Regions from separate parts of the Mesorhizobium sp. M8A.F.Ca.ET.208.01.1.1 genome, predicted to be linked through region 2. Evidence: predicted binding sites of a transcription regulator. Region 2 holds the regulator's gene; each other region holds the start of a gene.
The links. Region 2 encodes PhoB, which activates phosphate uptake and scavenging genes when phosphate is short. Its sites were predicted from a motif close to TGTCATNNANCTGTCAT; they were not measured.
Positions count from the first base shown of each region.

Region 1: a site for PhoB is predicted at 7,190-7,206, ahead of EN851_RS30280 (acid phosphatase). Genes of this name have one in related genera too.
Region 3: a site for PhoB is predicted at 7,968-7,984, ahead of EN851_RS09455 (LTA synthase family protein). Genes of this name have one in related genera too.

Region 1 covers NZ_SRUT01000011.1:22,035-31,864, forward strand. Annotated here, with positions in the region: gene EN851_RS30240 (AraC family transcriptional regulator) at 1-667, opposite strand, end outside; gene EN851_RS30245 (VOC family protein) at 904-1,332, opposite strand; gene EN851_RS30250 (hypothetical protein) at 1,489-1,743, shown strand; gene EN851_RS30255 (PLP-dependent aminotransferase family protein) at 1,759-2,928, opposite strand; gene EN851_RS30260 (GNAT family N-acetyltransferase) at 3,084-3,542, opposite strand; gene EN851_RS30265 (GIY-YIG nuclease family protein) at 3,816-4,103, opposite strand; gene EN851_RS30270 (hypothetical protein) at 4,290-4,778, opposite strand; gene EN851_RS30275 (DUF922 domain-containing protein) at 4,880-5,479, shown strand; gene EN851_RS30280 (acid phosphatase) at 5,527-7,062, opposite strand; partial or broken gene EN851_RS30285 (cytochrome c peroxidase) at 7,272-8,505, shown strand; gene EN851_RS30295 (SDR family oxidoreductase) at 8,714-9,418, opposite strand; gene EN851_RS30300 (XRE family transcriptional regulator) at 9,753-9,830, opposite strand, start outside.
Region 2 covers NZ_SRUT01000002.1:883,220-893,049, reverse strand. Annotated here, with positions in the region: gene EN851_RS14830 (PAS domain-containing protein) at 1-753, shown strand, start outside; gene pstS (phosphate ABC transporter substrate-binding protein PstS) at 1,285-2,340, shown strand; gene pstC (phosphate ABC transporter permease subunit PstC) at 2,407-3,390, shown strand; gene pstA (phosphate ABC transporter permease PstA) at 3,394-4,245, shown strand; gene pstB (phosphate ABC transporter ATP-binding protein PstB) at 4,242-5,045, shown strand; gene phoU (phosphate signaling complex protein PhoU) at 5,071-5,778, shown strand; gene phoB (phosphate regulon transcriptional regulator PhoB) at 5,797-6,486, shown strand; gene EN851_RS14795 (ROK family protein) at 6,752-7,996, opposite strand; gene xylF (D-xylose ABC transporter substrate-binding protein) at 8,260-9,300, shown strand; gene EN851_RS14785 (sugar ABC transporter permease) at 9,442-9,830, shown strand, end outside.
Region 3 covers NZ_SRUT01000001.1:1,828,148-1,837,977, forward strand. Annotated here, with positions in the region: gene pdxA (4-hydroxythreonine-4-phosphate dehydrogenase PdxA) at 1-173, shown strand, start outside; gene rsmA (16S rRNA (adenine(1518)-N(6)/adenine(1519)-N(6))-dimethyltransferase RsmA) at 199-1,032, shown strand; gene gmk (guanylate kinase) at 1,171-1,827, opposite strand; gene EN851_RS09425 (YicC/YloC family endoribonuclease) at 1,849-2,739, opposite strand; gene mltG (endolytic transglycosylase MltG) at 2,895-4,163, opposite strand; gene fabF (beta-ketoacyl-ACP synthase II) at 4,263-5,525, opposite strand; gene EN851_RS09440 (acyl carrier protein) at 5,560-5,796, opposite strand; gene fabG (3-oxoacyl-[acyl-carrier-protein] reductase) at 6,009-6,746, opposite strand; gene fabD (ACP S-malonyltransferase) at 6,804-7,745, opposite strand; gene EN851_RS09455 (LTA synthase family protein) at 7,990-9,830, shown strand, end outside.

The DNA of each region.
Region 1 (9,830 bases), on a different contig from region 2:
GGATGGCCTGCAGCCTTGCCGCGCGCAAGCCGCGCACGCCCGCCAGCTCGGCGACCTCGCCCTTGGCGCCTGTCGCCAGCCCGATCAGGTCGACGATCGTCTCGGTGGCGTGGGCGACGAGATCGGGCGAGACCAACGCCGGTCCCGCTTCCAGGAAGCCGCAATAGCGCTTGAGCATGTCGAGCGCTTCATTGTCGGTGCCGATGGTCAGCGCCAGGCGATCCTCGACATGGGCGAAGGCATTTTCCAGGATTTCGCGGGGCACCACGACATTGGTCCAGACATTGTGGTCGCCGCCGGTCATTTCCAGCGCTTCCGAAGCCGAGACCAGCGCGCCTTCGCCCCTGCCGATGCTGTAGTCGCGGCCAGTCTGCACGCCGCTCAGGCTTGTGTCGCCATCGTTGACCAGCAGCAGGTAGCCGTCGCGGCCGTCATCGGCGATGTTGCGGGTCTTGCGGCTGGCGTGCCTGATCGTCCCGGCCATCCGTCCGAGCACCAGCGGCCCGATCGCGGTGGCTTCGATATCCGCCTGGAAAGGCACGTTCGCGGAGATGGCGTATTCGACCGACCATATCTCCGCGACATGGATGTCCTGCCAGAGCGCGAAACGCGCGCGGTCGTCGAGATGCGGCGGCAGGTCGACCGACGAGAAGACATTCTTTTTCAACGAGCAACCCGGCCTTTCCCGCGCACGCGTCTTCCCTGAAGCCGCACCGTATGGGACCGATTTGCCTGTTGTCCAGAGGCGCCGCTATCCATGCCCTGCAGGACAATTTCAGTGCCGCACAGGTCAAGAATCCGATCGGATTCGCCGGCCCGGCGTTCGAATTTCCAAATACCCGGCACATGCTGCCGGAATCACCGGCATCGGCTTGGCGCGGTGGCTTCGGCGGCCGAATGCCCCTAAAATGTGATCTTCACGGAGGCCGCGCTGCGGTGGGCCGGGCCGTGGTGGACGGCCTCGATGTTGTTGCCGTCGGGGTCGAGCAGGAAGGCGGCATAATAGCCGGGATGATAGGGCCGCTCGCCCGGCGTTCCATTGTCCGTGCCGCCGGCCGCCAGACCGGCTTTGTGAAAGGCATCGACCATGGCGTGATCCCTGGCCTGGAAGGCCAGATGATGGCGGCCGGTCAGCTTTCCCTGTGCGGCCCGGCTGTCGGCGCTGGAGATGAACAATTCGTCGGCCCAGAGATAGTCCTCGCCGGTGCCGCCGATCGGAACACCGAGCACCTGGAAGAGCGCCTCGTAGAAACGCCGGCTGGCGGGGAGATCCCGCACCACGAGCTGGAGGTGGTCGATGAGCCGGCCGCGATGCAATTCCTGGGTTTCCATGAAAGCTCCTCCTCGCAAGGCCTCGAATTTAGGCCCGGGCGGCAGGGCGTCAACGCGCGGCACGTGCATCTGCTGACAACCAGCGACAAAATCTTCGGGCCCGATGGAACTTTTCGGCTGACGGCAAGTTTGGTGGCGCGGCGGGAGGACTTGCGATTGGATTGTTTTCAGAGGCTCGAAGCGCTGGTCGACAGCGCCGGCGCCGACGGCATCGAGGAAGCGAACGCATTGCTGCGCCGGTTCAAGGACAGGTCCGAACAGACGACGCGGGCCATCGATGAGTTCATGCTGGACTTAAAGACGCTGGTCTTCGTCGTCGAGACCGGCGAAGAGGGTTTCCAGAAGCCGATCCGCAAGCTCGCCCGCGCCAGACTTGCGAAGCTCAAATATCTGGTGAACGTGCCGGCGTAGGCGCCGGCCGCGGGCCTAGCTCTTGAGCAGCGCCGCGAGCCGTGGAATGCCCTCGGTCACGGCGCGGCGGTTGGCAAGCGTGAACGAGAGCCGCAGCGTGTTGCGCCCGGTGCCGTCGGCGTAGAAGGCATTGCCCGGCACGAAGGCGACGCGCGCCTCCTTCACCGACCGCGCCAGGAGTTCGGTGGCGTCGGTGCCTTCCGGCAACGTCACCCAGACGAACATGCCGCCTTCCGGGCGGCTCCAGGTCACGCCCTTCGGCATGTTGGCTTCCAGCGCATCGAGCAACCCGTCGCGGCGCTCGCGATAGGCGCCGATCAGCTTGTCCACCTGGCTGTCGAACACTGATTCGGCGACGCGGTGCATCACCATCTGGTTGACCGATGGGCTGTGCAGGTCGGAGGCCTGCTTCATCAGCACCAGCTTCTCGATCACGTGGCGCGGCGCGCAGACCCAGCCGACGCGCATGCCCGGCGACAGGATCTTCGAGAACGAGCCGCAATAGAGCGTGCGTGCCTTGTCGATGCCGCCGGAGCGCGCGCAGTCCAGTGCCAGGATCGGCGGCACGCCTTCGCCGTCATAACGCAGCGCCCGGTAGGCGGCGTCCTCGATGACGGCGATGTCGAGCTCGCCGGCAAGGTCGAGCACGGCCTCGCGCTGCTTTCGGTCCAGCGTGTTGCCGGTCGGATTGGCGAAGTCGGGCACCAGATAGGCGAACTTCACACGCCCGCCATTGGCGGCGGCAGCGGCGCGATAGGCCGCCGGCGTCATGTTGCCGCCTTCGGGGCGCAGCCGGTCGTAGCGTGGCTCATAGGCGTTGAAGGCCTGCAGCGCACCGAGATAGGTCGGCCATGTCACCAGCGCCGTATCGCCCGGCGACAGGAACAGCTTGCCGAGATAATCCAGCGCCTGCTGCGAGCCGGAGGTGATGAAGATGTTGGCCTCGTCGCAGGCGATGCCGAGCTTGCCCATCTGTCCGGCGAGCCACTTCCGCAGCGGCAGATAGCCTTCCGAGACCTGATACTGCAGCGCCGCCCCGGCTTCCGCCCCGCCCAGCACATCGGCATAGGCGTCGCGGATGGCATCGGCCGGAAACAGCGAGGGATCGGGAATGCCGCCGGCGAACGAGATGATGTCGGGCTGGTCGAGCAGCTTCAGCAGCTCGCGGATTTCCGACGCCTTCATGCGCGACGAACGCGACGCCAACAGGTTCAAAAGGGTCAAGACACGCCTCCCGGACGTTTTCTTATATAGGTCAACTTGGCTGACCTATATCCGCTCTTGCCGGCAAATTGAATAGTGCCTGAAACAATTCCCGCATGCGCCAGTCGCAAGGAGGCCTAAAGGCTCTTCTTGTAACCAATATGGCTGGCGGTGAAGCCGAGCCCTTCATAGAAGCGGTGCGCATGCGCCCGGCCCTTGTCGGTCGTGAGCTGGACAAGGCCGCAGCTTCGCGCCCGGCATTGCCCGATCGCCCATTCGAACATCTTCTTGCCGATGCCGCCGGAGCGCCTGCCGCCGGCAACGCGAACCGCCTCGATCTGCCCGCGCCACGCGCCCTTGCGCGAGAGCCCGGCAAGGAAGGTGATCTGCAAGGTACCGATCACCGCCGCGCCGTCGACGGCCACCGCAAGCAGCTGGTTTGGGTCGGCGTCGATGGCGTTGAAGGCATCGACATAGCCTTGCGCCAGCGGCAACGAGGCATCTTCGCGGCTCGCTCCCAGCGGATCATCGGCGAGCATGGCGACGATGGCCGGCAGGTCGGAGGCTTGCGCCTTGCGGAATTGGATGTTGGTCATGGCGGATGAGATACGGCCGGCAGTTCACCAGGGCAAGGTTCGGCTCCCCTTCCCCCTTCGTGGGGATGTTCCGGCTTGGCAACATGCTTCTCACGACAATGGGCTAGTGGCAGGCTGACATCAGATGTTAGGATGGTGAGGCACCTTCGAAGGTTAGCCTAAGCTATCCCATCTTCGTCATCCTAGGGCGAAGCAGGAGCGCAGCTCCGTCGCGGAGACCCTAGGATCCATGCCGGGACGCCTGCAACGACCAAAGCGGGGCAGGACACAACGCTACCACCCAGTGCCGCGGAACAACTCGAACCATTCCGGATTTGCTTTTTCGATCAGTTCGATCTTCCATTGTCGCGACCAGCGTTTTAGCGATTTCTCGCGCTGAATGGCATCGGTGATGTCGAAATATTCTTCATACCAGACCAGTCGCTGCACACCATATCGACTTGTGAAATACGAGCCTTTGCCGGACTTGTGCTCGGGCATGCGGCGACCGAGATCGTTCGTGACGCCGATATAGATGGTGCCACCCTTCTGGCTCGCGGTCATGTAGACATAGCCGGTCATAAGTTAAGGCTATCGGGTAACGCGTCGGGAGAACATCCTGGTTCCGCTGTGTTCCTCGGCGAACGGCACGGCATGGATCCTAGGGTCTGCGCTCCGTCGCTTCGCTCCTTGCTCCGCCCTAGGATGACGACGGTACGGATGCTCAGCCCAATTGTAGCTGCCACAGCCGCCGCACAGTATCACCAATCAATCCCCATCGGCAGGCTTGGCCTTGCCGCACTGCGCCAGCACTTTGCCGATGGCCGCGCTCGACCCCTTCAGAGGAAAGCTGATATCGCCATATTTCTCAGCGCTGACCGACACATCCCCCTTCGAGCGCAGCAGGTCGAGCAGCGGGTCGGCTTTCGCCAGATCGACCACGAAATAATTGTACATGGCCTCCAGTTGCAGCGTCTTGGTCACCGTCTTGCCATCGGCCTTGAAGTCGAACTCACCGCTGATGCCCGGCTCCAGTTGCTGGCCGCTGTCACCCAGATCGTAGCTCAGCACCGGATTGTCGAAACAGGCCAGCATCAGATGGGCATCGCCCTTCGGCCCGCCGCAGACCGAGGCGGTCAGCACCTTGCCGCCCTCGTCCTCTTCCATCCTGGCGCTCCAGCCGCAGGACGCGGCAAGAACCGGCTGCACGCCGAGCAATGCCGCCAAGGCGCCAGCGGCAACGAAATATCTTCTCATGACTCCCCCTTCGGGCATTTGCAGCACCCGCCGGCAGCATATAGGAAAAGCCGCTGAATGGCATTGCCGTCCGGCAAAGGCCGCGCGCCTTGGAGAGAGCGGTGTCGAGAGCCTGTGTTCGCCTGTGTCTTCTGACCGCCGCCCTGGTGGCCTTGCCGCTCGCCGCGCGGGCCGAATGGAAGCCGGTGGAGAAGGTCGAGACCTATGCCATTTCAGGCCAGTCCGGACCGGAACTCTACCGCTCGATCGGCGAGAATGGGCCGAATGTCGGCGTCGGCCGCGCTATCGCCCAAACCAATTTCAAGCTGACCTGGACCAGGGATTATCAGCCGCGTGCCGGAGCCTGCGTGCTGGTCTCGGCCAAGCCCAGGCTCATCATCACCTACACCTTGCCCAGCCCTTCCTCGCCGCTGCCTTCAGCCATCCAGAAGAACTGGGAGGTTTTCCTCGCCGGGGTCAGCGCCCACGAAAAGGTGCATGGCGCGACCATTGTCGACATGGTGCGCAAGATCGAGGCGGTGACAGTCGGCCTGACCGTCGCGGATGACCCCAAATGCAGCAAGATCCGGGCCGAGATGACCAGACGCCTGGCCGCGCTCTCGCAGGCGCAGCGCCAGGCAAGCCGCGATTTCGACCGCGTCGAACTCGGCCAGGGCGGCAATCTGCAGAAGCTCATTCTTGCCCTGGTGAATGGCGGCTGAGAACGGCCACCGCGCCACACGGCGCGGCGGCATGACCGCGGTCCGCTCTACCGGCTCAGATCCAGCGCCGCGCTCAGATCCCCCATCGGCGGTTCGCCATTGGCGGCCAGCGCCTTGTCGCGGGCGACGATGCCGGTCAGCACCGGCAGGTCGTAGCGCGCGGTGATGAAGCGCAGGATCGACGTCGTGTCGTACTGGGCGTGGTCGACCGTGCCCATCCTCGCATAGGGCGAGACGATGAAGGCCGGGATGCGGTTGCCCGGGCCCCAGCGGTCGGCCTTGGGCGGCGCGACGTGATCCCAGAAGCCGCCATTCTCGTCATAGGTGACGACCACCAGCATGTGGCCCCATTGCGGGCTCTTCTCCAGATGCGCGACGACGTCGGCCAGATGCTGGTCGCCGCTGGCCACGTCGGCATAGCCACCATGTTCATTGAGATTGCCTTGCGGCTTGTAGAAACTCACCGAGGGCAGCTTGCCGTCGTCGATCGCCTTGATGAACTCGGCGCCATCCAGGCCACCGTCCCGCAGATGCTCGGCCCGCGCGGCGGTGCCGGGTGCGTAAGCGGCGAAATAGTTGAAGGGCTGGTGGTGGAACTGGAAGTTCGGCACCGGCGTCGCGTTCTTGCCGTCCAGCGTTGCCTGCCAGGCGCCGGCGTACCAGGCCCAGTCGACGCCCTTCAGCGACAGGAGATCGCCGATGGTGATGTCGTGCTGCGGCGGCAGCGTGGTCGGCGCGGCCGGGTCGGCCAGCGCCTTGTCGCCGCCCTCGGCCGGTTTGTTGGCGCTCGGCTGATAAGGCGGCTGCATGGTGTTGACGGCATGGAAATCGGGTGTGATGGCGCCGTCATTGACGAATTTCGGCACGCCGCCGAGCGCCGATGCCGGCGAATTGTCGGCGACCTTCAAGGACGTGCCGTCGGCATCGACCACGGCGATCTGGCCCTTGATCGGACTGGTGTCGGCGTGCGGGTAGACCGGCGTACAGGCGCAGGCGAGCTGGAAATGGTTGAGGAAGGAGCCGCCGAAGGCGCCCTGGAAGAAATTGTCGGCCAGCACGTATTTCTTCGCCACCTGCCACATCGGCAGGCTCGAGCCGTCATAGTGGCCCATGACGAGGCCGCCGGAATCGGCCCAGGCGACGAATTTGTCGTTCTTCCCGCCGTCGATCTGCATCTGCTCCTGGTAGAAGCGGTGCCACAAGTCGTGGGTGATGACGTTGGTTCCCTCATGGAAGCCCTTGGGATCGTCAATGGCGAAGGCGGCGTTGGCGAGATGCGCGGTCTCGGACTCCGTCACCACGGGCGTGACGCCCTTGCCGGTCAGCCCGCCCCAGGCCGGCGGCAATTCGGTCAGCGGCTTGCCGTCGCGGTCGAGCTGGCGCGCCTGGTCGGCCGAGACATTGGCCAGGCCATTGGCGCCGGGGAAGCCGCCATAGAGATTATCGAAGCTGCGGTTTTCGGCATAGATGACGACGACGGTGTCGATCTTGTCGAAGCCGGGAGGGGCGGCATGGGCCGCCGCCGGGGGAAGCAGGGCCGAACCGGCCAGACCGAAGGAAGTGAGGAGCTTGAGCCTCGTCATGGGAAGACCTCGTGGCTTGACTGTGGCTGGAGGGCGCGGGGAACCATAGGGGCAGCTAACGTGGCTGCCTTGTCACCTTTGTGACAGCCGCCGCCACGGCGAACACGGTTTCGTGAGCACTGGAGCCGGTCATCAATCCGTTGCACTGCGTTCCTATTTCCGGACCAAAGCGGACCATGCCCATGACGACCAGACGATGGAAAAGCCTGATGATCGCCATTGCCGCGATCTCGACCTTTGGCCTTGCCGCGCCCGCGAATTCGGCGGGGCCGGATGGCTTCCATCCCGGCCCACTGTCGCGCGCCGAAGCCTTCGCGCGCGCCAAGGCGCTGACCGCCTTGGGGCGAAAAATGTTCTTCGACCCCTCGCTCTCGGCCTCGGGCAAGCAGGCCTGCTCGTCCTGTCATGATCCTAGCCATGCTTTCGGGCCGGCCTCGGCCACGCCGGTCGAAATGGGCGGGCCAAACCTCGACCAGCCCGGCGTGCGCGCCGTGCCATCGCTGCGTTATCTCCAGGCCGCGCCCGCCTTCACCGAGCATTTCCATGATTCCGAGGACGAGGGCGACGAAAGCGTCGACAACGGTCCGACCGGCGGCCTGACCTGGGACGGCCGCGCCGACCACGGCAAGGACCAGGCGAAAATCCCCCTGCTCTCGCCCTTCGAGATGGCCAACAAGGGTGCCGGGGCGGTCACCGCCGCCTTGCGCAAGTCGGCCTATGCCGGCGAGTTCAAGACGGTGTTCGGCAGGATGTCTTCAACCATCCCAACGATGCCTTCGACGCCGCCGCCGAGGCGCTCGGCACGTTCGAGCAGAGCGCGGCCGATTTCTATCCCTATTCCAGCCGCTACGACGCCTTCCTCGCCGGCAAGGCGACGTTGTCGACGCAGGAGCTGCATGGTCGCGCTCTGTTCGAGGACGAGAAAAAAGGCAATTGCGCCAGTTGCCACCTCAGCGAACCCGCCAATGACGGCGAGCCGCCGCAATTCACCGATTTCGGCCTGATCGCCATCGCCGTACCGCGCAACCCGGCAATCACGGCCAACACCGACCCAGCCTATGCCGATCTCGGCCTGTGCGGCCCGCTGCGCACTGATTTTCGCGGCCGCACCGACTATTGCGGCCTGTTCAAGACGCCGACGCTACGCAACGTCGCGCTGCGCAGGAGCTTCTTCCACAATGGCGAGTTACACACCTTGCGCGACGCGGTCGCCTTCTACGCCAGCCGCGATACCGATCCCGGCCGCTGGTATCCCAAGAATGCCGACGGCACGGTGAGGAAATATGACGACCTGCCAAAGGCTTACTGGCCGAACTTGAATCAGGCCCGCCCTTCGGCGGCAGGAGACCTGGCGGCAAGCCGGCGCTGACGGATGCCGAGATAGACGACATTGTCGCGTTCCTGCAGACGCTGACGGATGCAGACCAGGTGGCAGCGAAATAACCTGAGACGCGGCGGGACAGCGCCCCCCTCTGTCCTGCCGGACATCTCCCCCACGAGGGGGGAGATCAGCTTTGATTGCGGCTCTCGCCCATTGTTTCAACGTTCCAAAAAAGGGCGCGGGGCGCCAACACTGCAATCTCCCCCCTTGTAGGGGAGATGTCCGGCAGGACAGAGGGGCGCGCGAAGGAACACGACGCCCCTTAATATGTCACAGCGCCCGGATAACGCCCCCATCCACGCGGATACTCTGCCCCGTAATATAGCCCGCCCCTTCCGACGCCAGGAAAGCGATGGTCGCGGCGATCTCCTCCGATGTGCCGTAGCGTTGCATCGGCACGTTGTCGCGGCGCTCTTCGGTCGCTGGAAGGCTGTCGATCCAGCCGGGCAGCACATTGTTCATGCGCACATTGTCCGATGCATAGGTGTTGGAAAAAATCTTGGTGTAGGCGGCAAGGCCGGCGCGGAACACGGCCGAGGTCGGGAACATCGCGTTCGGCTCTGCCACCCACGCCGTCGAGATGTTGATGATGGCGCCGCCCTTCTGCTTGATCATCTGCGGCGCCACGATGCGCACCGGCCGGATGACGTTCATCAGGTAGACATCCATGCCGGTGTGCCACTGCTCGTCCGTGATCTCAAGGATCGGTGCGCGCGGCCCATGGCCGCCGCTGTTGACCAGCACGTCGATGCGGCCCCACTGCTCAAGCGTCAGGTCGGCGAGCCGCTGCAGATCGTCATTCGACTGGTTGGAGCCGGTGACGCCGATGCCGCCAAGCTCCTTGGCCAGCGCCTCGCCCTTGCCCGACGAGGACAGGATGGCGACCTTGAATCCCTCCGCCGCCAGGCGCTTCGCCGCCGCCGCCCCCATGCCGCTGCCGCCGGCAACGATGACGGCTGTCTTTTCTGAGCTCATGGATTTTCCTTTTTGGGTTGGCGGGAGTCGCGGTTTCAGCGGTCCTATAGCCGGTTTCGCCAGGCAGTTCGAACCAGAAAGACTGAATCGATCTGCAAAAAACTTGGGCGGGTGGCGCTGCCCTCATTGCCCTGCCGGGCATTTCTCGCCGTATAGTGACGGGGAGAAAGAAGCCGGTCGCAACGCCGGCGCCCTTACTTGCGACGTTGGGGATTGGCGAAATCATCCGCCACAGCCCCCCTCTCCCCGTCACTTTACGGGGAGAGGATGCCGGCAGGCAGGTGAGGGGCAGCGCCGACATCAGCCAATTGCAACTGACGCGGCCAATCGCCCCCTACCCTTCCACCGTCTCCAGCACGGAGAGCAGCGTGCCTTCCATATCGGGTTCGTCGCCGGAGCAGACGCACAGCAT
Region 2 (9,830 bases):
ATGCCCGAGATGACCGGCGCCGAAATGGCGCGCATCGTGCGCAATACCGAGGGCCTCGCGGACACGCCGATCATCATGCTGACCTCGGTCGACCAGTCGCTTGCCAACACCAGCTACCGCGATCTTGGCATCGACGCGCAATTGATCAAACCGGCACGCTCCTCGGCGCTCCTGGAGACGCTGGTCGCGACCATCCAGCGCCATCGCCACACCACCAGCGGCCACGCCGTTCAGCCGCCAGCGGGCGAGGTGCTCGAGGTTGCCCTGCGGTCGTCTCTGGCGGTAGCCGAGCAGCGCGCGCAGCTGCAGCCGCCACCGGTTCGTCCCAGGCCGCCTGCCACGGTCGGCGGGCACAGGCTGGATATCCTCGTGGCCGAGGACAATGAGGTGAACCAGATGGTCTTCACCCAGATCCTCGGCGAGACCGGATATGGTTTCGAGATCGTCGGCAATGGCCGCAAGGCGCTCGACGCTTTCGGCACGCTCAACCCGTGCATGATCCTGATGGATGTCTCGATGCCGGAGATGAGCGGTCTCGAAGCGACGGCCGCGATTCGCCTGCTGGAGCAGGAAACCGGCACGCATGTGCCGATCGTCGGCGTCACCGCGCATGCGCTCAAGGGCGACCGCGAACGCTGCCTGGAGGCGGGCATGGACGACTATCTGCCCAAGCCGATCAGCCCCAGGGCCTTGCTTGAGAAGGTCGAGCGCTGGGTTGGCGCCGGCCGTCAGGTCCACCGCAACGCGGGATAGCACCCCCGTCGCCCGGATTTCAGGATCCGGCGAGGCAAATCAAGGGAATCAGCAGGGGATTTGCCGCTACCCCTGCGTGCAGTGACTATGGTGCGATCGCGCCATATCAAAGGCTGCCTCCAGCCGGAACAATAGCAAAATCGAATTCCGCTCTTCTCGGTTACGGGCGGGAGCAGCGACCGCCTGCAAGAAACAGCGTCACCTACCCCAACGGACCTGTTTTTGGCGATGGCCCGGCCATGACACGCTCTGGCTGCGAGCAACGCGCTCCCGTCCGGATTTTATTCACGTGGGAAAGCTCGGTCGAATCCTGGGTGATTCCAGCCGCCGGACGGCTCAAGCCCCTGATTCCGGCGGTAAACCCGGACCGGGCCGCGAGCGCCGGGCATCAGCGCCTTTCCCGGTGCGGGCGACGCGTTACCGGGCTGACACGAAACTGTCATGCGACTGTTATAATCGAAGGCTATTGGCCTCAGCGGGCGCCGGAGGAAATGGCGCCGAGAGACCATCTTCCGAACAGGAGCAGGCCACATGAGACATTTCATCCGCTCGGCGGCCGTTGCGATTGCAATGGCTGCGGCGTCCACCCTCACCCTTTCCGCAGCAATGGCAGCTGACCTTTCCGGCGCCGGCTCGACCTTCATCTATCCGGTGTTCGCCAAATGGGCCGACACCTACAAGAAGGACACCGGCATCGGCCTCAACTATCAGTCGATCGGCTCGGGCGGCGGCATCAAGCAGGTCATCGCCAAGACCGTGACCTTCGGCGCCACCGACAAGCCGATGTCCGACGCCGATCTGGAAAAGAACGGCCTCGTGCAGTTCCCGATGGTGATGGGCGGCATCGTGCCGATCGTCAACCTCACGGGCATCAAGCCGGGCGAACTCGTCCTCGACGGCAAGACGCTGGCCCAGATCTATCTCGGCGCCATCACCACCTGGGATGACGCCGCGATCAAGGCGCTGAACCCCTCGCTCACCCTGCCGTCGACCGCGATCGCCGTCGTGCATCGTTCGGACGGCTCGGGCACCACCTTCAACTTCACCGACTACCTCGTGAAGCTCTCGCCCGACTGGAAGGACAAGGTTGGTTCGGACACGGCTGTCGAATGGCCGACCGGCGTCGGCGCCAAGGGCAGCGAAGGCGTTGCCAACACCGTCAAGCAGACCGACGGCGGCATCGGCTACGTCGAATATGCCTATGCCAAGCAGAACAAGCTGTCCTACTCCAAGATGCTGAATGCAGCCGGCAAGGTCGTCGAGCCGTCGCTCGAGTCCTTCGGCGCCGCCGCTTCGAATGCCGACTTCAAGACTGCCAAGAACTTCAACGTCATCATCACCAACGAGCCCGGCGACGCCACCTGGCCGATCGCCGCCTCGACCTGGGTGCTGATCCACAAGGCTCCGGACGATGCCGCCGCCACCGGCGAAGCGCTGAAGTTCTTTGCCTGGGCCTACAAGGACGGCAAGGAAACCGCCAAGGCGCTCGACTACGTGTCGATCCCCGACAGCGTCGTCGACCTGATCAAGGCTTCGTGGAAGGCCGACATCCAGGCCGGCGGCAAGCCGGTCTACGCTGGCGAGTAACATCACCCGAAGGAGCGCCGCTTTGCGCGGCGCTCCTTTTTCTCAACACAAAGAGCCGAGCTTGACATGAGTGCTGTCCAGGAAGCCTTGCCAGCCATCAAGGGCTCGCGCGATGCGATCGTCAGACGTTTCGCGCTGACGGACACGATCTTCCATGCGGCGACCCGCGCCGCCGCGATCCTGGTTCTGGTCCTGCTTGGCGGCGTCGCCATCTCGTTGTTTGCCGGTTCCTGGCAAGCGCTCTCGACCTTCGGCTTCTCCTTTCTGACCACGGAAAGCTGGAACCCGGTGACCGAGAAATTCGGTGCGCTGGCGCCCATCTACGGCACCATCATCACATCCGCCATCGCCATCCTGATTGCCGTGCCGCTCGGCATTGGCATCGCGATCTTTCTCACCGAACTTTGCCCGCGCGCATTGCGGCGCCCGATTGGCATGGCGGTCGAACTGCTCGCCGGCATCCCCTCGATCATCTACGGGATCTGGGGCCTGTTCGTGCTGGCACCGTTCCTGCAGACGACGGTGCAACCCTTTATCATCTGGCTGTTCCATGGTGTTCCCGGGCTCAACAATCTGTTTGCCGGCCCGCCCTATGGTATCGGCCTGCTCACCTCGGCGATGATCCTCGCCATCATGATCCTGCCTTTCATCACCTCGATCACCAAGGACGTGTTCGACACCGTGCCGTCGGTGCTGAAAGAGTCGGCCTACGGCATCGGTTGCACGACCTGGGAAGTGACGCGGCGCGTGGTCATTCCCTATACCCGGATCGGTATCATGGGCGGCGTCATGCTCGCCCTTGGCCGTGCGCTCGGCGAAACGATGGCCGTCACTTTCGTCATCGGCAACGCGCACCGCATCTCGACTTCGCTGTTCGCGCCCGCCACGACGATCTCGGCGACCATCGCCAACGAATTCACCGAAGCCGTTGGCGATCTCTACACCTCCTCGCTGGTGGCGCTCGGCCTGATCCTGTTCGTCATCACCTTCCTCATCCTTGCCATCGCACGCTACATGCTGATGCGCATCGACGCCCGTACGGGAGCCTGACCGATGTCCACAGCCGCATCGCTTCACCAAAGCCGCAAGCGCAGGAATGGCGTGATGATGACGCTGTGCGTCGTCGCCGCCGGCATTGGCCTCGCCTGGCTGGCGCTTATCCTCGGCGCGCTGCTCTACAAGGGCCTGTCCGGCGTCTCGCTGGCCGTGTTCACCGAAATGACGCCTCCGCCCGGCGACGCCGGCGGCCTGCTCAATGCCATCTACGGCAGCGTGGTGATGACGATCATCGCCGTGATCGTCGGCACGCCGATCGGCGTGCTCGCCGGTACCTACATGGCCGAATACGGCCGCTTCTCCAAGCTCACCACCATCGTGCGCTTCATCAACGATATCCTGTTGTCGGCGCCATCGATCATCATCGGCCTGTTCGTCTACGAGCTGATGGTGCGGCCGATGGGACATTTCTCCGCCATTGCCGGCGCCGTTGCGCTGGCCATCCTGGTCATTCCGGTCGTGGTGCGCACCACCGAGGACATGCTCAACCTGGTGCCGAACGCGCTGCGTGAAGCCGGCACCGCGATCGGCGCGCCGCGCTGGGTGGTCATCAAATCTGTCGCTTACCGCGCCGCGCTCTCCGGCATCGTCACCGGCATATTGCTCGCCATCGCCCGCATCTCCGGCGAGACGGCGCCGCTGCTCTTCACCGCGCTCAACAACCAGTTCTGGTCGAGCAATCTCAACGCGCCGATGGCCAGCCTGCCTGTCACCATCTTCCAGTTCGCTCTCAGCCCCTATGAGGAATGGCAGCAACTGGCATGGACCGGCGCACTCATAATCACCCTGACGGTTCTCGGCCTGAGCATTTTCGCCCGCAGCCTTACCGGACGCAGAGAGGACAGATGAAACCGATGTTGTCCACCGAGTTGAACACGCCCGAAGTGGCCGTGGATAAGGCCAAGATCGAGGTCAAGAACCTCAACTTCTACTACGGCCAGTCGAAGGCGTTGAAGGATATCAGCCTGTCGCTGCCCGAGCGCAGCGTCACCGCCTTCATCGGCCCGTCGGGCTGCGGGAAGTCGACGCTGCTGCGCGTCTTCAACCGCATCTACGAGCTCTACCCGAAGCAGAGCGCCGACGGCCAGGTGCTGCTCGACGGCCAGAACATCCTCGACCGCTCGCAGGATCTCAATCTCCTGCGCACCAAGATCGGCATGGTGTTCCAGAAGCCGACGCCGTTCCCGATGTCGATCTACGAGAACATCGCTTTCGGCGTCCGTCTCTACGAGAAGATCAGCAAGTCCGAGATGGACGGCCGTGTCGAACAGGCGCTGAAGCGCGCGGCATTGTGGACCGAGGTCAAGGACAAGCTCAACGCCAGCGGCCTCAGCCTGTCGGGCGGCCAGCAGCAGCGTCTTTGCATCGCCCGCACCGTGGCGGTGAAGCCGGAAGTCATCCTGCTCGACGAACCAGCCTCGGCGCTCGATCCGCTGTCGACCGCCAAGATCGAGGAACTGATCGACGAGCTGCAGGCCGACTACACGATCGTCATCGTCACCCACAACATGCAGCAGGCGGCGCGCGTGTCGCGCCAGACGGCGTTCATGTATCTGGGCGAACTGGTCGAATTCGACAAGACCGAGAAGATCTTCACGTCGCCTCGCGAGAAGCGCACGCAGGACTACATCACCGGCCGCTTCGGCTGATATCACGCATACGAGGACCAGGATCATGGCCGAACACACAGTCGCAGCCTTCGATGAGGATCTCGGACAGATCAGCAGGCTGATCAGCGACATGGGCGATCTCGCCGGCACGATGGTCGGCGGCGCCACCAAGGCTCTGCTGAATTCCGACAACGCGCTGGCACAGCGCGTCGTCTCCGACGACGCCATCATGGATGCGCGCCAGCGCGAACTCGACGACCGCGCCATCACCCTGATCGCCAAGCGCCAGCCGATGGCCGACGATCTGCGTCATGTCGTCGGCTCGATCCGCATGGCGGGCGACCTCGAGCGCATCGGCGACCTTGCCAAGAACATCGCCAAGCGCGTCGGTTCCGTCGGCCTCACCGCGACGCCGCGCGACCTGTCGCACTCGATCGATTCCATGGCGCAGCTGGTGCTGATCCAGGTGCAGGGCGTGGTCGAGGAATATGCGGCCGGCGATGCCGCCGCCCTCGCCAAGCTCAGGAATGACGACGAACGCATCGACGTCAAATACACCTCGGTGTTCCGCGAACTGCTGACCTACATGATGGAGGATCCGCGCAACATCACGGCTTGCACGCATCTCTTGTTCTGCGCCAAGAATCTCGAGCGCATCGGCGACCATGTGACCAACATCGCCGAGAATGCGTATTATGTGCTGACCGGAACGCAACTGCCCGCCAATCGTCCGAAGCAGGACGAGACGGCGATGTCGGCGCCGGCGGCTTGACGATAGGATGATCTGCCAATGATCGCGCCACGCATCATGGTGGTGGAGGACGAGGAGCCGCTCGGCGTGCTCCTCCGCTACAATCTGGAATCGGAAGGCTACCAGGTCGAGGTGGTGCCGCGCGGCGACGAAGCCGAGATCCGCCTCCAGGAGAATGTGCCCGACCTCCTGGTGCTCGACTGGATGGTGCCGGCTGTTTCCGGCATCGAACTCTGTCGGCGCCTGCGAATGCGGCCCGAGACCGAGAGGTTGCCGATCATCATGCTGACGGCGCGCGGTGAGGAGAGCGACCGCGTGCGTGGCCTTTCGACCGGCGCCGACGACTATCTGGTCAAGCCGTTCTCGACGCCGGAATTCATGGCCCGGGTCAAGGCGCTGCTGCGTCGCGCCAAGCCGGAAGTGCTGTCCAGCGTGCTCAAGGTCGGCGACATCGTGCTCGACCGTGAATCGCACCGGGTCTATCGCAAGAAGAGCGAAATCCGGCTCGGACCGACCGAGTTCCGGCTGCTCGAATTCATGATGCGCCATCCCGGCCGGGTGTTCTCGCGCAGCCAGTTGCTCGACAATGTCTGGGGCGAGACGATCTATATCGACGAGCGCACGGTGGACGTGCATGTCGGCCGGCTGCGCAAGGCGGTCAACAATGGCCGCATGCCCGACGTCATCCGCACCATTCGCGGCGCGGGCTACGCGATCAGGGAAGACTAGGTCGAGGGCGGCTACGCCCCTGACTTCGTCATCCACGAGCGGAGCAAGGAGCGAAGCGACGCGGCGCAGACCCGAGGATCGATGCCGGGACCTCGACGCGTCGCCGCAGTGCAGAATTCTGCACCGTTGCACTCTACGATCGAGGTCACGGCATGGATCCCAGGGTCTCCGCGACGCCGCTTCGCGGCTGCTCCGCCCAGGGATCACGACCTTGAGGGCGCTCGGCCAACCTCCAGCATTGGTGGTGATTCACCGGAGCGTTCGCTCAGGCCACGCTCTTCCCAGCACTGCCTCTCGCCTGCACGCCCGGCGCGAAAATCTCCTGGTCGACGAAGGTCAAGGCGCGCATGGCGCAGCCTTCGCGAATGAGCGGCAGTTCGTTCGGCTCGGTGTCGAAGGAAATCGATTCCGAATGCTGGCCGCCGGCGGTCTGGGCGATGGCCTCGCGCAAGGCCGGCTCGATCAGATCGAAGGCGGCGGCACTGACACCGACCATGGCGACCGGCGCCGGGTCGATCAACGCGAACAGGCTGCCCAGCCCATAGCCCAGCGCCTCGCCCGCCTTGCGATAGGCTTCGCGCTCCGGTCCGTCTTTCTCCCTTGCCGTCGCGGCGAGTGTCCGCATCTGCGCGTCGCTGACATCGGCGACCGGTTCGGCGTCCTCGCCAAGCTGCCTGGCATTACGCCAGATGGCATAGTTGCCGGCGTAGGCCTCGACGCAGCCGCGCCGCCCGCAACGGCAGAGCGCGCCGCCCGGGCGATGGATCATGTGGCCGAATTCGCCGCCCGATGAATGGGTGCCGGTGAACAGTTCGCCCTTGAGCACCAGGCCCATGCCGATGCCGTGCGAGAGCAGGATGGCGATGAAGTCGTCGCGGTAGCGTTGAGGGTCGCGCCAGCGCAACGCCACCGCCATCATGTTGCAGTCGTTCTCCATGGTGGCGGGGATGCCGAATTCGGCTTCGAGTATGTCGGCGAAGGCAATGTCCGTCTGCGGCGTGATCGGCGACCACAGCATGGCACGCGCCTTGGTGTCGGTGATGCCCTGGATCGCCAGCGCGATGCGGGCAACACTGCGGATATCGAGATCGGGGTCCTCGATGCGGCGGCGCACTATTGCCGTGCATTCGCCGATCAGCGCCTCGCGCGACATGGTCAGCGTGTCCAGCCGGCGCTGCTCCTCGGCGACCACCTGGCCGGCATAATCGATGACGGCGACGGATAGGAAATTCAGCGACAGCACCACGGTCATCACAGCCGCGGCCTCGGGGTTGAGGCCGAGGCCAACCTGCGGCCGGCCACGTTTGAGTGAGCCGGCCTCGTTCGGCTTGCCTTCGGTCAGGATACCTTCGCCGATCAGGTCGGCGGATATCGCCGATATGGTCGAGTGGCTGAGGCCAGTGGTGGCGGCGATCTCGGTGCGCGAGGGCTGACCATCCCGGCGCACGGCTGCAATCACCATTGCGCGGTTGCGCCGGCGCAGATCGTCGTGGCGGATTCCCACCGACATGCTTTCCCTCCCGGTTGCCGCGGTTCTTGATCCCCCTCGAATACCTCCGGCAACAGGGTCAAACACTGGCAGAAGCGGCCGGTGCTGTCATTTATTTATTGCGAGGCTCGAAAAAAATTTCTGGCACCTCAAAATCCATCAGAATCGATGTTGACAGTGTTCTGGCGATGGACCAGTGTTTTTTCGAGGCTCGAAAAAATAGAGCCTTTGTGCCGGCCTTCGGGCCAGTTTGGTCGCGCCATACGCGGCGCAGGGAGGATATCATGAAGAGATTCACAGCCGCCATCCTGGCGGGTGTCGCCATGTCGCTGACACTGGTGTCGGTCGCGCAGGCGAAGGACAAGGTCATCGGCGTTTCCTGGTCCAACTTCCAGGAAGAGCGCTGGAAGACCGACGAGGCCGCCATGAAGAAGGCGATCGAGGCCGCGGGCGACAAGTACATTTCCGCCGATGCGCAGTCCAATCCCGGCAAGCAGCTGACCGATGTCGAGAGCCTGATTTCGCAGGGCGCCAATTCGCTGATCATCCTGGCGCAGGATGCCTCGGCCATCGGTCCGGCGGTGCAGAAAGCGCTCGACGAGGGCATTCCGGTCGTCGGCTATGACCGCCTGATCGAAAACAAGGACGTCTTCTACCTGACCTTCGACAACAAGGAAGTCGGCCGCATGCAGGCCCGCGAAGTGTTCAAGGTGAAGCCTGAAGGCAACTACGTCTTCATCAAGGGCTCGGGTGCCGACCCGAATGCCGACTTCCTGTTCTCGGGCTCGATGGAAGTGCTGAAGGAAGCCATCGACTCGGGCAAGATCAAGAATGTCGGCGAGGCCTATACGGACGGCTGGCTGCCCGCCAACGCCCAGAAGAACATGGAGCAGTTCCTCACCGCCAATGACAACAAGGTCGACGCGGTGGTCGCGGCCAATGACGGCACCGCCGGCGGCGTCGTCGCGGCGCTGACGGCGCAGGGGCTCGCCGGCACCGTGCCGGTCTCTGGCCAGGACGGCGACCATGCCGCGCTCAACCGCATCGCGCTCGGCACCCAGACCGTGTCGGTGTGGAAGGACGCGCGTGAACTCGGCAAGAACGCCGCCGAGATCGCCTCGCAGCTCGCCGACGGCAAGAAGATGACCGACATCGCCGGCGTGAAGGACTTCACGACGCCTGGCGGCAACACCGTCAAGTCGCTGTTCCTGACCCCGGTCGCCATCACCAAGGATAATCTCAACCTCGTCATCGACGCCGGCTGGATCAAGAAGGACGAAGTCTGCGCGGGCGTCGCCGCCGGCAGCGTTGCGGCCTGCAACTGAGTTTGACCGCTTGAAGAAATGAAGGCGCCGCGGCCCAAAGCCGCGGCGTTTTCTCAAAAAGATTTGTGTTTCCGCATCACGCGGATAGCTTCTAGGCTGGCTTCGGCATCCGCGTAGACGGCCAGCCGGTTGGAGGAAATCATGACCGATACGACGTCCAACCCGCAGGCCGATACCGCGCGCGCCTCGGAACTCGGCGCGGTCGCCCGGTTCCTGAAGGCGACCGAGATCGACACCCGCATGCTCGGCATGATCGGCGCCCTGCTGCTGATCTGGGTCGCGCTGCATGTGATTTCGAGCCTGCGTCTCGGCGTCAATCCGCTCGATTTCGACAGCCGCACGTTTCTCACGCCGCGCAATCTGTGGAACCTGTCGGTGCAGACGTCCGCGGTCGCCATCATGGCCTGTGGCATGGTGCTGGTCATCGTCATGCGCAACATCGACCTGTCCGTCGGTTCCGCCGAGGGCCTGATCGGCATGGTCATGGGTTTTGCGCAGGTGCATTTCCTGGTTCGGTTCGTGGGGCTTGA
Region 3 (9,830 bases), on a different contig from region 2:
TCGACGAAGCTGTCAACGTCACGCTGGGCCTGCCCTTCATCCGCACCTCCCCCGACCACGGCACCGCCTTCGACATCGCCGGCAAGGGCGTGGCGCGGCCGGACAGCCTGATAGCGGCGCTGAAGCTCGCCAGGAAGCTCGCCGACATCGACGCGAAGGCCGTCGCCGCATGAGTGCTTCCGCTTCCGGTCTTCGCGCATGAGCATCGATGGGCTGCCACCACTGCGCGACGTCATCGAGCGCCATGGGCTGCAGGCGAAAAAGGCTCTCGGCCAGAACTTCCTGCTCGATCTCAATCTGACCGGCAAGATCGCACGCAGCGCCGGCGACCTGGCAAATGCCACGGTGATCGAGGTCGGGCCCGGGCCTGGAGGGCTGACAAGGGCGCTGCTATCGAACGGCGCCCGCCGGGTCGTTGCCATCGAGCGCGACGAACGCTGCCTGGCTGCGCTTGCCGAAGTCTCCGCTCATTACCCCGGTCGGCTGGAGGTGATTTCGGGCGACGCGCTGAAGACCGACTTCGCGGCACTCGCCTCGGAGGCCGACCACGGTCCGGTCCGGATCGTGGCCAACCTGCCTTACAATATCGGCACGGAACTGCTGGTCCGATGGCTGACGGTCCCAAACTGGCCGCCCTACTACGCCTCGATGACGCTGATGTTCCAGCGTGAGGTCGCCCAGCGCATCGTGGCGGCACCCGACAGCGATGCCTATGGCAGGCTGGGCGTGCTCGCCGGCTGGCGCACGCAGGCCAGGATCGCCTTCGACGTCCCGCCTCAGGCCTTCACGCCGCCACCCAAGGTCACCTCTTCGGTGGTGCACCTGGAGCCGCGCACGACACCCCTGCCCGCCGATGTGAAGAAACTCGGCCGAGTCACGGAAGCCGCCTTCGGCCAACGCCGGAAGATGCTGCGCCAGAGCGTGAAAAGCCTCGGCGGCGAGGCCTTGCTCGAACGAGCGGGGATCGACCCGACGCGCAGGGCGGAAACACTCAGCGTCGAGGAGTTCGTGCGGCTGACCAATGCGGTCTAACTCCGCTCTCTCCGTTCACGGGGAGACGATGCCGGCAGGCAGATGAAGGGCAGTGCGAAGTTGCGAAGGTATGGTGCTGCCCCTCGTCCGGTCCTTCGGGCCACCTTCTCCCCGTTGACGGGAAGAAGGAAAGGGCGATCACACCGTTTTCTCGTCCAGCAATCCCGACACGAAATCGAAGAGACCCGGCCGGCGGTCGCGCCGCAGCCGCTCGGCAACGACGATGCCGCGCACTTCGGCGAAGGCACGGTCGAGATCGTCGTTGACGATGACGAAGTCATATTCCTTCCAGTGCTCGATCTCGTTGCGGGCGTTCTTCAGCCGCGTCTCGATCACCGCTTCCTGGTCCTCGGCGCGGCGCTTCAGCCGCGCCTTCAATTCTTTCATCGACGGAGGCAGGATGAAGATCGAGACGATGTCAGCGCGCATCTTCTCCTTGAGCTGCTGAGCGCCCTGCCAGTCAATGTCGAACAGCATGTCGCGGCCCTGCGCCAGCGCCAGTTCGGCCGGCTCGCGCGGTGTCGCGTAGCAATTGCCGTGCACCTCCGCCCATTCGAGGAGCGCGTCGGAATCGCGCAGCCGCTCGAATTCGCGCATCGTGCGGAAGTGGTAGTGAACGCCCTCGATTTCCGAACCCCGGCGCGGCCTTGTGGTAACCGAGACCGACAGTTCAAGGCTTGAATCGCTCTCCAGAAGGTTGCGCGCGATCGTCGACTTGCCGGCCCCCGATGGAGACGACAGGACGAGCATCAACCCCCGGCGGCGGATGCGGGACCCCAAATCCCTGGGAACCATCGGTTCCTTGGCAACCATCGGCTACTCCAGATTCTGGACCTGTTCACGAAACTGGTCGACCACGGCCTTCAACTCCAGCCCAATCGCTGTGACTGTCGCGGCGTTCGACTTGGAGCACAGCGTATTTGATTCGCGGTTAAATTCCTGTGCCAGAAAATCGAGCTTGCGGCCGACCGCGCCGCCGCCCTCAAGCAAGGCCCGGCCAGACGCGACATGCGTTTTCAGCCGGTCGATCTCTTCGCGAATATCGGCCTTGGTGGCAAGGAACGCCGCCTCCATGTGCAGCCGGCTTGCATCCAGATTGGCGGATGCGTCCATCAGCAGCCTGACCTGCTCGGCGATGCGTTCGCGGATCACCGCCGCATCGCGTGACGGGTCAGCTTCCGCGCGCAGGGTCAGCGTCTCGATAGTATCGACATGGCCGGACAAAAGCACGGCCAGTGCTGCGCCCTCACCGTGCCTGGCCTGTTCCAGGCCGTTCAGCGCCACGTCGAGCGCGGCCATGATGGCGGCGTCGAGTGCGGTCCGCGCCTCTTCGGTCTCGATGGTTTCAGGTACGTCGAGCACACCACGCAGCGACAGCAATCCGTCAGCCGTCGCGGGCGCGACGCCGAACTGCTCCTGCAGCCGCTTGGCCAGGCCGGCAAGATCCTTCAGAAACGCCTCGTTGACGATAGGTTGCGCCTGCGTGCCGGAGGCGCGGCCGATGGTCAGCGTCGCCTGGAAATTGCCGCGGGCGAAACGCTTCTGCAGCGTTTGCCTGACCACAGGTTCCAGCCGCTCGAATCCTTGGGGCAGCCGCAGTCGCACCTCGACGCTCTTGCCATTGACGGATTTGACTTCCCAGGCAATGGAGGTGCCGTCGTGCTCGGCGACGGCCCGCGCGAAACCGGTCATACTCTGCAAATTCATGTCGCCCGCACATCCCTGGCGCCTCACCCTGAAACCGGTTTTCCGGTAGGGCAAGCGCGGCTTAAAATGACTACGCCGCGAACGCGTCGAAATCGGACGCCTGGCGTTCTCTCAAATGTCAGGCCGCCGCCTTCCAGGCAACGCCTTTCTTCACATTACTGGGCCGCGCCCGCATCACCGCCGGCATCGCCATTGTCGCCGCCGCTGGCATCGCTGTCGTCGGCTGGCTTGTCTGCTGCAGGCTTGTCGGCACTGCCGCTGGTACCGGCGGCAGCGGCGGCCTTGGCTGCGTCATCGGCCTGCTTCTTCTGCAGCGCGCGATAGCGGGCGACGTTTTCATTGTGCTCGTCCAGGGTCGCGGCAAAGACGTGGCCGCCCGTGCCGTCGGCGACGAAATAGAGATCGTCGGTCTTCGACGGATTGGCCACGGCTTCGAGGGCCGCGCGGCCGGGATTGGCGATGGGTGTCGGCGGCAAGCCGCTGATCACATAGGTGTTGTAAGGCGTCTGCTTCTGGATGTCGGACTGGTAGATCGGACGGTCCGCCGGCTTGCCCTTGCCGCCAAACAGACCGTAGATGATGGTCGGATCGGACTGCAGGCGCATGCCCTTGGCCAACCGGTTCAGGAAGACGGCGGCCACGCGTGAGCGTTCATCGCCCTTGCCGGTTTCCTTCTCGACGATCGAGGCCAGGGTGACAAAGTCCTCGACGCTGGCCAGGGGCAGATCCGGCGCGCGCCGCTGCCACACCTCATCGACCAGTTTCTTCTGATCGGCGAGCAGCTTGTCGACCATCTGCTGGCGCGTTGCGCCTCGCGTGAAGCGCAGCGTGTCGGTGGCAAGACTGCCCTCGGGGGGCGTCTTCGACGGCATATCGCCGCTCAGGGCGGGTTCGTCGGCGATGCGCTGCAAAGCCTGCTCGACCGTCAGCCCTTCGGGAATAGTCAGCGAGTACATCACCGACTTGCCACTCTTGAGGAGCTCCATGATGTCGCGCATGGACGCCCTGGGCTTGATCTCGTATTCACCGGCCTTGAGCGCGGAATCGTTGCCGAAGACACGCACGCCGAGGCGGAACACGCGGGCGTCGCTGATCAGTCCGCGGCGCTCAAGCTGGTCGGCGATATCCTGGACGCCGGTGTTGGGCTTGACGAGGAAGGTGTCGCCATTGGCGGAAGGGCCGGGTTCGGTAAACTCCTGCTTGCCGAAATAGAGGGCCACGCCTGCCGCCAGAACCATCAGCATCACCGAGGAGATGACGAAGTTCATGAACACGACGATCTGGCTGCGCGAAGCGCGCGACCGTTTCGGCGGCGGCGTTCCAGCCTCCGGCCGCAGCGCCTCGCTTGCCGTCTTCGGCACGATCGGCCCGGCATTCGCCGGCCTTTGCCCGAATTCTCCGTTGCCTGACGGATTTGTGTTCATTTCGCCCTACCGTTCGATCTCTCAACGAATCCCCTGCGGCAGAGTAGGGGCGAATATGGCAAAATTGACGGCACGCCAAAGCACCGCCCGGCAGCTCGGTCAGCCATTATAACGCTGGAAGACCAGCGAGGCGTTGGTGCCGCCGAAGCCGAAGGAATTGGACAGTGCCACGTCGATCTGGCGCGGGCGCGGCTTGTTCGGCACCAGGTCGATCGCGGTTTCGCGCTCGGGATTGTCGAGGTTGATGGTCGCCGGTGCGATATTGTCACGGATGGCGAGGATCGAAAAGATCGCTTCGGCGGCACCGGCCGCGCCCAGCAAATGGCCGATCGACGACTTGGTCGACGACATCGAAATCTTGGAAGCCGCATTGCCGACCAGCCGCTCGACAGCGCCGAGTTCGATCGTATCGGCCATGGTCGAGGTGCCGTGCGCATTGATGTAGTCGACATCGGCCGGCGTAAGCTTTGCCCGCTTCAGCGCCGCGGTCATGCAGCGGAAGGCTCCGTCGCCATCTTCGGCCGGCGCGGTGATGTGATAGGCGTCGCCGGTCAGACCGTAGCCGGTCACCTCGGCATAGATCTTGGCGCCGCGCGCCTTGGCATGCTCGAGCTCTTCCAGAACCACGACACCGGCCCCCTCGCCCATGACAAAGCCGTCGCGGTCGCGGTCGTAAGGCCGCGAGGCGGTTTGCGGGGTGTCGTTGCGCTCGGTCGAGAGTGCCCGGCAGGCCGCGAAGCCGGCGAGCGAAAGTCGGGTCACCGGCGATTCGGCGCCGCCGGCCAGCATGATGTCAGCATCGCCGAAGATGATCAGCCGGGCTGCGTCGCCAATGGCGTGCGCGCCGGTCGAGCAAGCGGTGACGACAGCGTGGTTGGGGCCTTTCAATCCGTGCCTGATCGACACCTGGCCTGACACGAGATTGATGATGTTTCCCGGAATGAAGAACGGGCTGATGCGGCGGGGGCCGCGTTCCTTCAGGATGATCGCGTTCTCGGCGATGCCCTCGAGACCGCCGATGCCGGAGCCGATCAGCACACCGGTGGCGCAACGCTCTTCTTCGGTGGAAGGCTGCCAGCCGGAATCCTTCAGCGCTTCATCGGCGGCCGCGATCCCGTACAGGATGAAGTCGCCGATCTTGCGAAGTTCCTTCGGCTCGAGAATGGCTTCGGGATTGAGCGTACCGTTGGAGCCGTCGCCACGCGGAATGACGTGGGCGATCTTGCAGGCAAGATCATCCACCTCGAACTCGGTGACGCGCTTGGCAGCGCTGCGGCCGGTCAGCAGTTGCTTCCAGCCGTGCTCGAAGCCCATGCCGAACGGCGAAACCAGGCCAAGGCCCGTGACGACGACACGCCTCATCGCAGGTCCTCCCCGGTGACGACTGCGGAAAGCGTCAGGCCGAAGCCTTGTCGATGTACTTCACCGCATCGCCAACGGTCAGAATGGTCTCTGCTGCGTCGTCGGGGATCTCGACGCCGAATTCTTCTTCGAACGCCATGACGAGTTCAACCGTGTCGAGGCTGTCAGCGCCCAGATCATCGATGAAGCTCGCCTGCTCCGTCACTTTGTCGGCATCGACGCCAAGGTGCTCGATGACGATCTTCTTGACGCGCTCTGCGGTGTCACTCATTTGGGGCATCCTCGTCTTTTGTTTGTCTGTCTTCGTTAGCGGGCGGAATGCCGCTAATCAAGCTGAAAGATGGTCCTGCCGGAAACGCAACGGCCACGGACCGGTTTTTGCCCGAACCGCCGGGTTGCGGGCCGCATTACACGAAAAATTGCCGAGGTCCAAGCCGAAATGGTGGGTTTTCACAGCGCGGCGATGTTGCTGCCGGAGCTCGCTCAGATCATCGCCATGCCGCCATTCACGTGGATGGTTTGCCCGGTTACGTAGGCGGCCTCGTTCGAAGCCAGATAAGCAACGGCGGACGCCACTTCGGCACTGGTGCCCATGCGCTTCGTCGGGATCGCCGCCATGATCGCCTCTTTCTGCTTCTCGTTGAGCTTGTCGGTCATCGCCGATTCGATGAAGCCCGGAGCGACGCAGTTGACGGTGATGTTGCGGGTGGCGATTTCCTGCGCCAGCGATTTGGACAAGCCGATCATGCCGGCCTTGGAGGCGCAGTAGTTCGCCTGGCCGGGATTGCCGGTCACGCCGACCACCGATGTGATGTTGATGATGCGGCCATGGCGGCGGCGCATCATCGGGTGGGTCAGTTCACGGGTCAGCCGGAAAACGGCGGTGAGATTGACCTCCAGCACCGTATCCCAGTCGGCGTCCGACATGCGCACGAACAGGCCGTCCTTGGTGATGCCGGCATTGTTGACCAGGATATCGACGCCCTCGAGATCGGCCTCCGCCTTCTGGCCGAGTGCCTTGACCTCGTCACGGTTCGACAGGTTGGCCGGGAACAGCTTGACCCGATCGCCCAGTTCGGAGGCCAGCGTTTCCAGTTTCTCGACGCGCGTGCCGTGCAGGCCGACGATCGCGCCCTGCGCATGCAGCACCCTGGCGATCGCCTCGCCGATGCCCCCCGATGCGCCGGTGACAAGCGCCTTGCGGCCGGTCAATTCGAACATTTTTGTCTCCAGGTTGAGAAGAGGGCGCCCCTTATAGGGATGGTCTCAAATGGCGCTTTATGCAAGCGCCGCAAGTGCCGCCTCGACCTCGGCCGAGGAACCGACGGACGCGGTGGCGATATCGCGGTTGATGCGGCGAGCCAGTCCCGAAAGCACCTTGCCGGCACCGATCTCGTAAAGCGTGGTGATGCCGTTGGCGCCGAACCATTCCACCGTTTCGCGCCAGCGCACGCGACCGGTCACCTGCTCGACCAAGCGCCCGGCGATCTCGTCGGGATCGGTCGACGGCTGCACCGATACGTTGGACACGACGGGAACGACTGGCGCGGTCTTTGCCACGCCGGCAAGCGCCTCGCGCATGACGTTGGCCGCCGGCGCCATCAGCGCCGAATGGAAGGGCGCCGACACCTGCAGCATCAGCGCACGCTTGGCGCCCTTATCGGTGCACAGTTTCGCTGCCAGCTCGACCGCGACCTTTGCACCTGAGATGACCAGCTGGCCGCCGCCATTGTCGTTGGCGATCTGGCAAATCGAGCCCTTAGCGGCCTCGGCGCAGGCATCTTCGACATCGGCCTGCTCCAACCCGATGATCGCCGCCATGGCGCCCTCGCCGGCCGGCACCGCCGCCTGCATGGCGTTACCGCGAATGCGCAGCAGACGAGCGGCATCGGCGACGGAAACGAAGCCGGCGGCGGCGAGTGCCGAATATTCGCCCAGCGAATGGCCGGCGACATAGGCGACCTGGTCCTTCAGCGAGAAACCGCGCGCTTCCAGCGCCCTGATCGCCGCCAGCGATACCGCCATCAGGGCCGGCTGCGCGTTGGCCGTCAGCGTCAAGGTCTCTTCGGGACCTTCCCAGATCAGCTTCGACAGGTTTTCGCCGAGCGCATCATCGACTTCCTGGAAGACCCTGCGCGCTTCGGGAAAGGCATCGGCGAGATCCTTGCCCATGCCGACAGCCTGGCTGCCCTGTCCTGGAAAGGTAAATGCGACGGCCATGCGAGGGCTCCCCAGACTGGTTCTGCTTGCGTGATACTACGAATTTTCCCTGCCTGTGACGCAAGGCAGGCCGCCAAGTCAAGCCACTTCAGCCCATGCCGAAGGCCGTATCCTTGAGCGAGAGCCTGTTCCGAAAGGGCTTTTTGGCGATCACACCTGATGAAAACCGCTCACGAATCGTTTGCTGGCTCTTCTTATTTCCGTCACAGGCGCTAGCTTTGCGTGACAATTATATGACAATCGAATGACGTGGGTTGTCTTTGGGTGGGAAGTTAAAGTGGCAAAGAGTTCGAAACGTGCCGGCAACGCCGCGCCGCAATTCCTGGAAGACGATCCGTCCACCGGCTATCTGCCGGGCCGGAGATGGCCGGTCGTCCGCTACGGGCTGATCAGCCTGGCGATCTCGGCCGTCATGGTGTTCGCCATCGAACTGATCGTGCGCGGTGATGTCGCCGGCACCGTTTCCTTCTTCCTGCAGCCGTTCAAGCCGGGCTGGACCACCATCGTCGTGTTCGCGCTGGTCTTGATCGGCCTCGATGCCGTGCTCGGCCGCAGTCATCAAAGCCTGATGATCGTCGCGCCGCTGACCCTATCGCTGGCCTTTGTCGGCCACCAGAAGTCGCATTATCTCGGCGACCCGCTCTATCCGACGGACTTCCTTTACGCCCGACAGATCTTCGCGCTGTTGCCGCTGCTGGTGCGCGAGCGGCCAATGACCGCGCTCGCCATGGTCGCGGGCATCGTGGTCGGCCTGTCCCTGCTCGTCTACGGCTGGCGTCTTTGGCGCCGCAAGGTTCCAGCTCTCAGCCACAAGGGCCGCCTCGCCCGGCTGACGCTGGCGGTGCCGCTGCTCGCCTTCTTCGTCTCAATCATGGACTACGCCACCTTCTCGTGGACCAGGGACCGGCTGCAGATCATCCCGATCATGTGGGACCAGAAGGAAAACTACGCCTCCAACGGCTTTGCGCTCGCCTTCGCGCTCAACGTGCCGATGGCGCACGTCTCTGCCCCGCCGGGCTATTCCGACAAGGCAATCGCGGCGATCGACAGGCCCGATGTGAGCGCCTCGGTGCCGGCCCAGAAGCCAGACATCATCATCGTCATGAGCGAATCCTTCTGGGATTCGACCAAGCTGCCCGGCGTCACCATCACGCCCGATCCGATCCCCAATGTGCGGTCGCTCCGCTCGGGCTCGATGTTCTCGCCCGAATTCGGCGGCATGACCGCCAATATCGAATTCGAAGCGCTGACCGGGTTCTCGAACGCCTTCCTGCCGGCCGGCAGCATCCCCTACCAGCAATATGTACGCACCCCGACGCCGTCGATGGCGACCTTCCTGAAGAGCGAAGGCTATAGGGCACGCGCCATCCATCCAGGCACCAACTGGTTCTGGAATCGCGGCGCCGTCTATGCCGATTTCGGCTTCAACGACTTCAAATCGGAAGAAACGCTGCCGCCCATGGAAAAGCGCGGACCGCTGGCATCCGACGCCGCGATGACCGACGAGATCATCCGCGAAGCCGACGCCAGCGACGACCCCGTCTTCTTCTTCGCGGTCAGCCTGCAGAACCATGGCCCGTATGAGCCGAACCGTTATTCGAACCCGACCCACTCGGTGCAGGCGCCGATCAGCCAGTGGGCGCGTGACTCGCTGCTCTCCTACGCCGAGGGTTCAGCCGACGCGGACCGCGGCCTCGAGCGGCTGATCGAATGGGCCAAGACGCGCGAGCGGCCAACGATTGTCGCCTTTTTCGGTGACCACCTGCCGCCGCTCGGGCCGGTCTATGTCGAGACCGGCTTCCTGAAGGACAACGTCGCGCCCCGCAAGGAACCGACGCCGGAGGCCGCTCTCGAACATCACGCGACTCCGCTGATCATCTGGTCGAACCGTTCGGGCCCGGTCGAGAATCTGGGGACGGTGAGTCCTGCGTTCCTGCCCTATCATATCCTCACCGCCGCGGGCATCACCCACCCCTACTACACCGGCTTCCTGGGCGAGATGCGGGAGCGCTATCGCGTTGTCGACCGCAACCTGCTGCTCACGCCGGCCGGCGCGGCCACGGCCGACTGGTCGCGTCAGAAAGA